DNA from 2 places in the Vibrio sp. PNB23_22_6 genome. Region 1 is predicted to be linked to the other one. Evidence: predicted binding sites of a transcription regulator. Region 1 holds the regulator's gene; the other holds the start of a gene.

What was found. Region 1 encodes MetJ, which represses methionine synthesis genes. Its sites were predicted from a motif close to TTAGACNTNTANANGTCTAA; they were not measured.
Region 2: the regulator MetJ is predicted to act here: its motif matches at 1,983-2,002, upstream of metN (methionine ABC transporter ATP-binding protein MetN).

Annotation. Positions count from the first base shown of each region.
Region 1 is NZ_JBNFXP010000028.1:45,554-49,808, reverse strand. It holds gene ACVA54_RS17410 (malic enzyme-like NAD(P)-binding protein) at 264-1,541, shown strand; gene metJ (met regulon transcriptional regulator MetJ) at 1,657-1,977, opposite strand; gene ACVA54_RS17400 (O-succinylhomoserine (thiol)-lyase) at 2,206-3,366, shown strand; gene ACVA54_RS17395 (bifunctional aspartate kinase/homoserine dehydrogenase II) at 3,383-4,255, shown strand, end outside.
Region 2 is NZ_JBNFXP010000020.1:22,319-26,573, forward strand. It holds gene glyA (serine hydroxymethyltransferase) at 1-226, opposite strand, end outside; gene ACVA54_RS15005 (YitT family protein) at 574-1,176, shown strand; gene gmhB (D-glycero-beta-D-manno-heptose 1,7-bisphosphate 7-phosphatase) at 1,246-1,797, opposite strand; gene metN (methionine ABC transporter ATP-binding protein MetN) at 2,130-3,164, shown strand; gene ACVA54_RS15020 (methionine ABC transporter permease) at 3,154-3,831, shown strand; gene ACVA54_RS15025 (MetQ/NlpA family lipoprotein) at 3,866-4,255, shown strand, end outside.

The DNA of each region.
Region 1 (4,255 bases):
ACGTATTTGAACGGTTTATAAGCTCACCAAAGTGCAGTGCTTAATCCACTGGGGCTACCAGTATTTGCTCTTTGCTCTACGTTTTTATGTTTTTGAAGCAACTACTACCCTTTAAATCAGGTATTAAGTACAAATGTCTGGTCTAATCTCTTTTATTTTCCCATTTTTTAAAGATATAGCTCGCAATCTTGCCTATGAAGATTGATTTCTATACATTAAGATTTATCCCCCTTACCCAAAAACCATAAAAAGAGAAACGACCCATGTCTGAAGACACTCGCCAAGAACTGACCCCAGAAGAAGAACGCCGCCAACAAGCATTGGATTACCACGCATACCCAACGCCAGGAAAGATTGCGGTTGAACTGACCAAGCCTGCAGAAACGGCGAACGATCTTGCATTAGCATATAGCCCAGGTGTTGCTGAGCCAGTGCGTGAAATCGCGCAAAATGCCGATAACGTTTACAAGTATACGGCGAAAGGTAATATGGTTGCGGTGATCTCTAACGGCACGGCGATTCTAGGATTGGGTAATCTTGGTCCACTGGCTTCTAAGCCTGTGATGGAAGGTAAAGCGCTGTTGTTTAAGCGTTTTGCGGGGTTGGATTCGATTGATATCGAAGTAAAACATCGTACTATTGATGAGTTTGTCGACACGGTAGCAAACATTGCCGATACCTTTGGTGGCATTAATTTAGAAGACATCAAAGCCCCCGATTGTTTTGAGATCGAAAAGCGCTTGATCGAGCGTTGTGACGTACCGGTATTCCATGACGATCAACATGGTACGGCGATTGTTACGGCTGCAGGTATGCTGAATGCAATCGAGTTACAAGGTAAGAAGCTTGAAGAATCTACCATCGTTTGTCTTGGTGCTGGCGCAGCGGCAGTGGCCTGTATGGAGCTGTTGATTAAGTGTGGCGCAATGCGTGAGAAGATCTATATGTTGGATCGTAAAGGGGTGATTCATACACGTCGTGATGACCTAAATGAATACAAACAGTTATTTGCGAACAATACGGATAAGCGCACGCTGGAAGACGTGATTGAAGGGGCTGATCTATTCTTGGGTGTGTCAGGTCCAAACCTATTGCCAGCAGAAGCGCTGAAGCTAATGGGCGATAAACCGGTCGTATTTGCATGTTCAAACCCGGATCCAGAGATCAAGCCGGAACTCGCGCATGAAGTGCGTGATGACTTGATCATGGGTACTGGTCGTAGTGACTACCCGAACCAAGTAAACAACGTATTGTGCTTCCCATTCATCTTCCGTGGTGCGCTTGATGTACGTGCAAGCGAGATTAACGATGAAATGAAGTTAGCGGCAGTAGGTGCAATTCGTGAACTAGCAAAAGAGCCAGTACCAGAAGCAGTATTGAAAGCGGCAGGTGTGGACAAGCTTGAATTTGGTACGGACTACATCATTCCTAAACCGATGGATCCTCGTTTGTTGCCACGCGTAGCAAAAGCGGTTGCTCAAGCTGCCGTTGATTCAGGTGTTGCTCGTATTGAAATACCAGAAAATTACATGGCAGAGTAACGATCTCATAGAAGAAAGTCGTTGGAATAAAAAAGGGATGCGATTGCGTCCCTTTTTTATTGTTTCTGAAACGAGCCCCGATGCCGCTTCTGAACGATGGCAAATTTGTAAGCAATTATTCTTCGTCAAATGCTTCGAATTCGATGCCCATTGCCGTCATTAGCGCTTTTGCTTCCGTTGGGATATCGTCTGGACGATCTTTTCGTAAGTCTTCATCCGTTGGTAGTGGTTGCCCTGTGTAAGCATGTAAGAAAGCCTCACAAAGCAGCTCACTGTTGGTTGCATGGCGTAAGTTATTGATCTGACGGCGAGTTCGCTCATCAGTCAGCACTTTCAAAACTTTTAGCGGGATAGATACGGTAATCTTTTTTACTTGTTCGCTTTTTTTACCGTGCTCTGCATACGGGCTAATGTATTCGCCATTCCAGTCAGCCATTGCACACCTTCATTCATATAATAAGTTGAAAAATAAATATAGGTGCTGATTTTAGCTGCATTTACCGCCATAAGCAAAGACATATAGACGTCTGGAGGTATTGACGTCCTAATTTTAGACAAGTAAAGTGAGGTTAACAGTCAGGGAAGAGTGTTAATCAATCGAATAAGATAGGTTAGATATAGCGCATTCCCACTCAGATGTCACCAGCCGTGAAAGGATACCCCCATGAGCACCTATAAGCCTGCGACCATTGCTGTACGCACTGGTATTGAGTCAGACAGTCAGTACCACGCTGTTGTTCCACCCATCTACCTTTCTACTAACTATGGCTTTCCCGCTTTTGGAGAAGTTCCTCAGTACGATTATACCCGTTCAGGAAATCCGAACCGAGGCTTACTAGAGAAAGCTCTATATGAATTAGAATCTGGTAAAGGTGCGGTGGTAACCAACTGTGGCACTTCTGCACTTAACCTTTGGGTTTCAGCTTTCTTAGGCCCTGATGACCTCATTGTTGCTCCACATGACTGCTACGGTGGTACCTATCGTTTGTTTAATACTCGTGCAAATAAAGGTGATTTCAAGGTTCAGTTTGTTGACCAGTCTGACGAGCAGGCACTGAATATTGCACTTGAGCAAAAGCCCAAATTGATCTTGTTAGAAACGCCATCTAACCCGTTGGTTCGCGTGGTGGATATCGCGGCTATATGTGAAAAAGCCCAAAAAGTGGGGGCTTTAGTAGCGGTCGACAATACCTTTTTGACTCCGGTGTGCCAAAAGCCTTTAGAACTGGGCGCAGACTTTGTGATTCACTCAACGACAAAGTACATCAATGGGCATTCAGATGTCATTGGTGGTGTGGTGATCACTAAGAGTGAAGCGCATGCTGAAGAGTTGGCGTGGTGGGGGAACTGCATTGGCGCGACGGGAACACCATTCGATAGTTACATGACATTAAGAGGAATTCGTACGTTGGGTGCCCGAATGCGAGTTCATGAAGAAAGTTCACTCGCTGTGTTGGGCTATCTTCAAACGCACTCGTTGGTGGCGAAGATTTATCACCCTAGCCTGCCAGAACATCCGGGTCATGATATTGCGAAGCGACAGCAATCTGGCTTTGGTTCAATGCTGAGCTTTGAATTCGCCGGTTCGTTTGAACAGCTAAAAGTATTTGTGAAAGAGCTGGAATTGTTCTCTTTAGCTGAGTCTTTAGGGGGGGTAGAAAGTCTAATTTGTCATCCAGCTTCCATGACTCACCGTGCAATGGGGGAAACGGCATTAGCAGAAGCGGGCGTATCTCAACAGTTATTGCGCTTGTCTGTTGGTCTTGAAGATGCACAAGATTTGATTGCTGATCTTGAGCAAGCCTTCGCGAAAGCAGCGCAGTAATTAGGGGGAGAAAGTCATGAGGGTACAACGTCAGCTACACAAGTTTGGAGGCAGTAGTCTAGCCAACTCCGAGTGCTACTTACGTGTGGTTGGGATTCTTAAAGAGTATTCGGCAGAGAATGATTTAGTCGTGGTATCTGCGGCAGGTAAAACGACGAATCGGCTTATTGACTTTTTAGAAGGGTTAGATAAAGACGGCCGCATTGCTCATGAAGCCTTGCAAAGTTTGCGACAGTTCCAAACCGAGTTGGTGGAAGCTTTGCTGGAAGGCGAAGCGCAGGTGCAATTAATTGCTTCTCTGCAAGATGAATTCAGTACATTAGCAGAGTTGTCGGCTCCACTAACGGAAGCACAAAAAGCCGCAGTGCTAGGGCATGGTGAGGTGTGGTCCTCACGCTTACTTGCTGCCTTGTTATCACAGTACGATTTGCCAGCAGTCGCGCAGGATGCACGAGCATTTTTACGAGCTGATGCCGGGACTCAACCAGAAGTAGACTGTGCACGATCTTATCCACCAATTAAAACGGTACTTACGCAGAACAGTCACAAGCGAATCATTATTACAGGTTTTATGGCGCAAAATGAATCTGGCGAGACGGTCTTACTTGGCCGGAATGGCTCAGACTACTCTGCAACGGTGATTGGCGCTCTGGCAGAAGTGAGTATGGTGACCATATGGAGTGATGTTCCAGGCGTATACAGTGCAGACCCTCGTTTGGTGTCGGATGCTTGTCTACTCCCTTTGCTGCGCTTGGATGAAGCGAGTGAACTCGCTCGCTTGGCGGCTCCGGTGTTACATAGTCGAACGCTTCAGCCTGTTGCGCAGAGCGCAATGGATTTGAATCTTAAATGCAGCTATGAACCAGAGTCGGGTTCGACACGTATTGAG
Region 2 (4,255 bases), on a different contig from region 1:
CTTCAGCTTTATCTACGTACTCACAACCACCGTAGTAACGCTTGCCTGGGTAGCCTTCAGCGTATTTATTCGTTAGCTGAGAACCTTGCGCTTCCATTACACGTGGACTTGTGTAGTTTTCAGAAGCGATAAGTTCAATGTGTTCTTCCTGGCGAAGGGTTTCTTCCTGGATAGCTGCGAACAGTTCCGCATCGTAATCTGCGATGTTCATATCACGCTTAAGCATCTGTATCTCCTGACTCAGATTAGTACTGAAAGTTGCAAAAAAAACCGAATAATGACCTAACGCAAACGTTTTCGTCACTCTGATAGCGCGCATTCTACAGAATTTGATCTAGGTCATAAAGAGAAATTTACAATTTTCTCATGCAGTTTTTTCATGATGACATGTATGGTTTATCATAGTGATATTGCAATCGATTCACTATGTAAACCTGAGTGTCAATTTTACGCTTTACACCCTGTAAAACGATAATTACATAGGTTTACCGCAAATTTTACCCCCTAGCTACCGAAAAGATCATCTTTTTACTACTATGCATGCCCCAAAACTTAGCAATAAATACAATATTGATGGAAAAACACTCAAATAAAGAAGATTGGATTGCGATTTTAACTGGCACATTTCTGGTTGCTCAGGGCGTATTCTTTTTACAGTCTACTAATCTGCTAACGGGCGGCACCACTGGACTGGCTCTTTTAATTACCCAATTTACGCCGTTTAGCTTTGGTGTTCTGTATTTTATCGCCAACTGCCCATTCTACTTATTGGCATGGAAACGCTTCGGGGGCCGTTTTGCGATTAACAGTGCTATCTCTGGCGCTTTGGTTTCCGTGTTTGCTGACCACTTATCTCTGCTGATTTCACTTGAATCCATCAATGAAGTTTACTGCGCCGTTGCAGGAGGCTTATTGATGGGCTTAGGCATGTTAATCTTATTCCGTCATCGCTCTAGCTTGGGTGGCTTTAATGTCCTGTGTTTGTTCATTCAAGATAAGTTTGGCATTTCTGTCGGCAAATCTCAGATGGCCATTGATGCGTGCATCCTGTTTGCCTCTTTCTTCTTCGTCACGCCTTGGATTATTGGCCTGTCTATTCTTGGCGCTTTTGCCTTAAACCTTGTACTCGCAATGAATCACAAGCCGCATCGCTATTCTGTGACCTATGGGTCTTAACCAAAAAGACAAAAAAAAGCCAGCAATCAATATGCTGGCTTCTTGATAAATCTTACGTTTGATATAGCGTTAACGACTTAAATATGCAGGAACGTCTGCAATGCTATCAAGTACAACCGTCGCGAGCGCTTCACCTTGTTCAGTGACAGGCTTACCTGTGCGAACCAAAATCTTAGTGCCAACGCCAGCCGCTTCTGCAGCCATCATGTCTTCGGCTTTATCGCCGATCATCACAGATTTCTCCATGTCGATCTTCAAGAAGTCACGCGCAGAAATGAACATGCCTGGTTTTGGCTTGCGGCAATCACAATCTTGTTTGTATTCGCCAATGCCATGTTCTGGGTGATGTGGACAATAATAAAAACCATCGAACTCAACGCCATTATCGACGAAGTTCCAATCCATCCACTGAGTTAAAGATAAGAAACGGTCTTCACTGTATTTACCACGCGCGATACCCGATTGGTTGGTTACAAGCACCAATAGGTAACCTTTATCTTTCAGTGCTTTCGTCGCTTCAAACACACCATCAATGTACTCAAAATCATGTTCATCATGAACATAGCCGTGGTCAACGTTGATCACGCCGTCACGATCGATAAAAACAGCAGGTTTTGCCAAAACGTATTTCTCTATTAACTCGGTTTAATCTGATTATTACACACCTTATAAACTTCAACACTATCTAATTCGTGTGAAGCCGACACAAAACAGTTGATTTGTTAGCAGAGAATCGGTAATTCTGGAAAACCACTCTTTTTTCATACTTCTTCTTGTTTACGTACTGAAATAAAACATCCATACACTTAGACGTCTAGACGTAAAAATATCTATTGACTTCATTTCGCTTACCCAATAGCATCAACTGAGAATTGAGATAGAGTTCAAAATTTACTCCTGTTAAAAGCCGTTTTTAACAGTGAAGGTCCCAGTATCTCTGTGCAGGTTGAAACATGATAGAAATAAAAAACGTCAATAAAGTGTTCTACCAAGGAAGCAAAGAAATTCTTGCCCTCAAGGACATTAACCTAGATATCGCGAAGGGCACCATCTTTGGTGTGATCGGCTCATCGGGCGCGGGTAAAAGTACCCTGATCCGTTGTGTCAACATGCTGGAAGCCCCAACATCAGGCTCAATCATCGTTGATGGCGTTGATCTAACTACATTAAGCAAAAAGCAGCTGGGAGAAACTCGCCGCAACATCGGAATGATCTTCCAACACTTTAACCTGCTGTCGTCTCGCACCGTTTTCGACAATGTCGCCCTTCCTCTTGAGCTTGCAGGCAAAGACAAATCACAGATCACAGCAAAAGTGACTGAGCTACTTAAGTTGGTTGGCCTAGAAGATAAGCATGAAAGCTACCCAGCAAATCTAAGTGGTGGTCAAAAGCAACGTGTCGCCATTGCACGTGCACTCTCATCCGATCCAAGCGTTCTATTGTGCGATGAAGCGACTAGCGCACTGGATCCAGCGACAACGCAATCCATTCTAGAGCTACTAAAAGAAATCAACCGCAAACTGGATATCACCATCCTATTGATCACTCACGAGATGGAAGTGGTAAAAAGCATCTGCCACGAAGTGGCAATCATCGGTGGTGGTGAGTTAGTTGAGAAAGGTAGCGTGGGTGACATTTTTGCGCACCCAAAAACAGAACTGGCGCACGAGTTCATTCGCTCTACTTTGGATCTGTCTATCCCGGAAGATTACCAAGCACGCTTACAAGCAACCCGCGTTGACAATAGCTACCCACTGGTTCGCCTAGAATTTACTGGCGCAACAGTGGATGCACCACTGATGACGCAAATCGCTCGTAAGTTCAACATTGATGTGAGCATCCTAAGTTCCGATCTAGATTACGCTGGCGGCGTGAAGTTCGGCATGATGGTCGCCGAGCTGTTTGGTAATCAAGAAGACGATAACGCTGCGATTGAATTCCTACGTAAACACAACGTGAAAGTAGAGGTACTTGGCTATGTCCTTTAATGCAATTTCTGAATGGCTGAGCCTAAACAGCAACCTACTTTTAGGTGCAACATGGGAAACCCTTTACATGGTTGCCGTTGCGGGTATTGTTGGCTTCGCGATAGGCATTCCATTAGGTGTCATTCTGCACACCACTAAAAAAGGTGGTTTACTAGAAAACAACAAACTGAACCGCTTTCTTGGCGCGATCGTCAACATCGGTCGCTCTGTACCATTCCTCGTTCTGATGGTCGCAATCATCCCTTTAACGAAACTGTTGGTCGGCACGTTTATCGGCACGACCGCAGCGATCGTCCCGCTGACTATCGGCGCTATCCCATTCGTTGCGCGATTAATTGAAGGTGCCCTATTAGAAGTTCCAACAGGGCTGGTTGAAGCGGCACAATCAATGGGAGCAACACCGATGCAGATCATTACAAAAGTGCTACTACCAGAAGCAATGCCGACTATTGTTAACTCAGTAACCATTACCCTAGTAACACTTGTGAGCTACTCAGCGATGGCAGGCACTGTGGGTGGTGGTGGTCTTGGTGACGTTGCTATTCGATATGGTTTCCACCGCTACGATGTGGTTATCATGGCAGTAACTGTCGTGATGCTAATTGTACTTGTTCAAATTATTCAGTCCATCGGCGACACAATCGTACGCCGCGTGGACCACAGATAGCCTAAACATTTCTAAAAATTATAAGGAGATAACCATGAAATTTAGCCTTAAGAGTCTTTTGACTGCAGCAACCGTTGCTTCAACTCTCGCGCTTGTAGGTTGCGGTGACAAACAGTCTAACGAAAACAGCATCAAAGTCGGTGTCATGGCCGGCGCGGAAGCACAGGTGGCAGAAGTTGCCAAAAAAGTGGCGAAAGAGAAATACAACTTGGATGTTGAGCTCGTTACCTTTACTGACTATGTAACACCAAATGCCGCACTGGATGATGGGTCAATCGATGCGAACGCGTTCCAACACAAGCCATACCTAGACCAACAAGTAGAAGATCGTGGTTATAAGCTGGTCACGGTTGGAAACTCTTTCGTCTATCCAATTGCTGGCTACTCTAAGCAAGTGAAATCAGTGGATGAAATCGAAGATGGT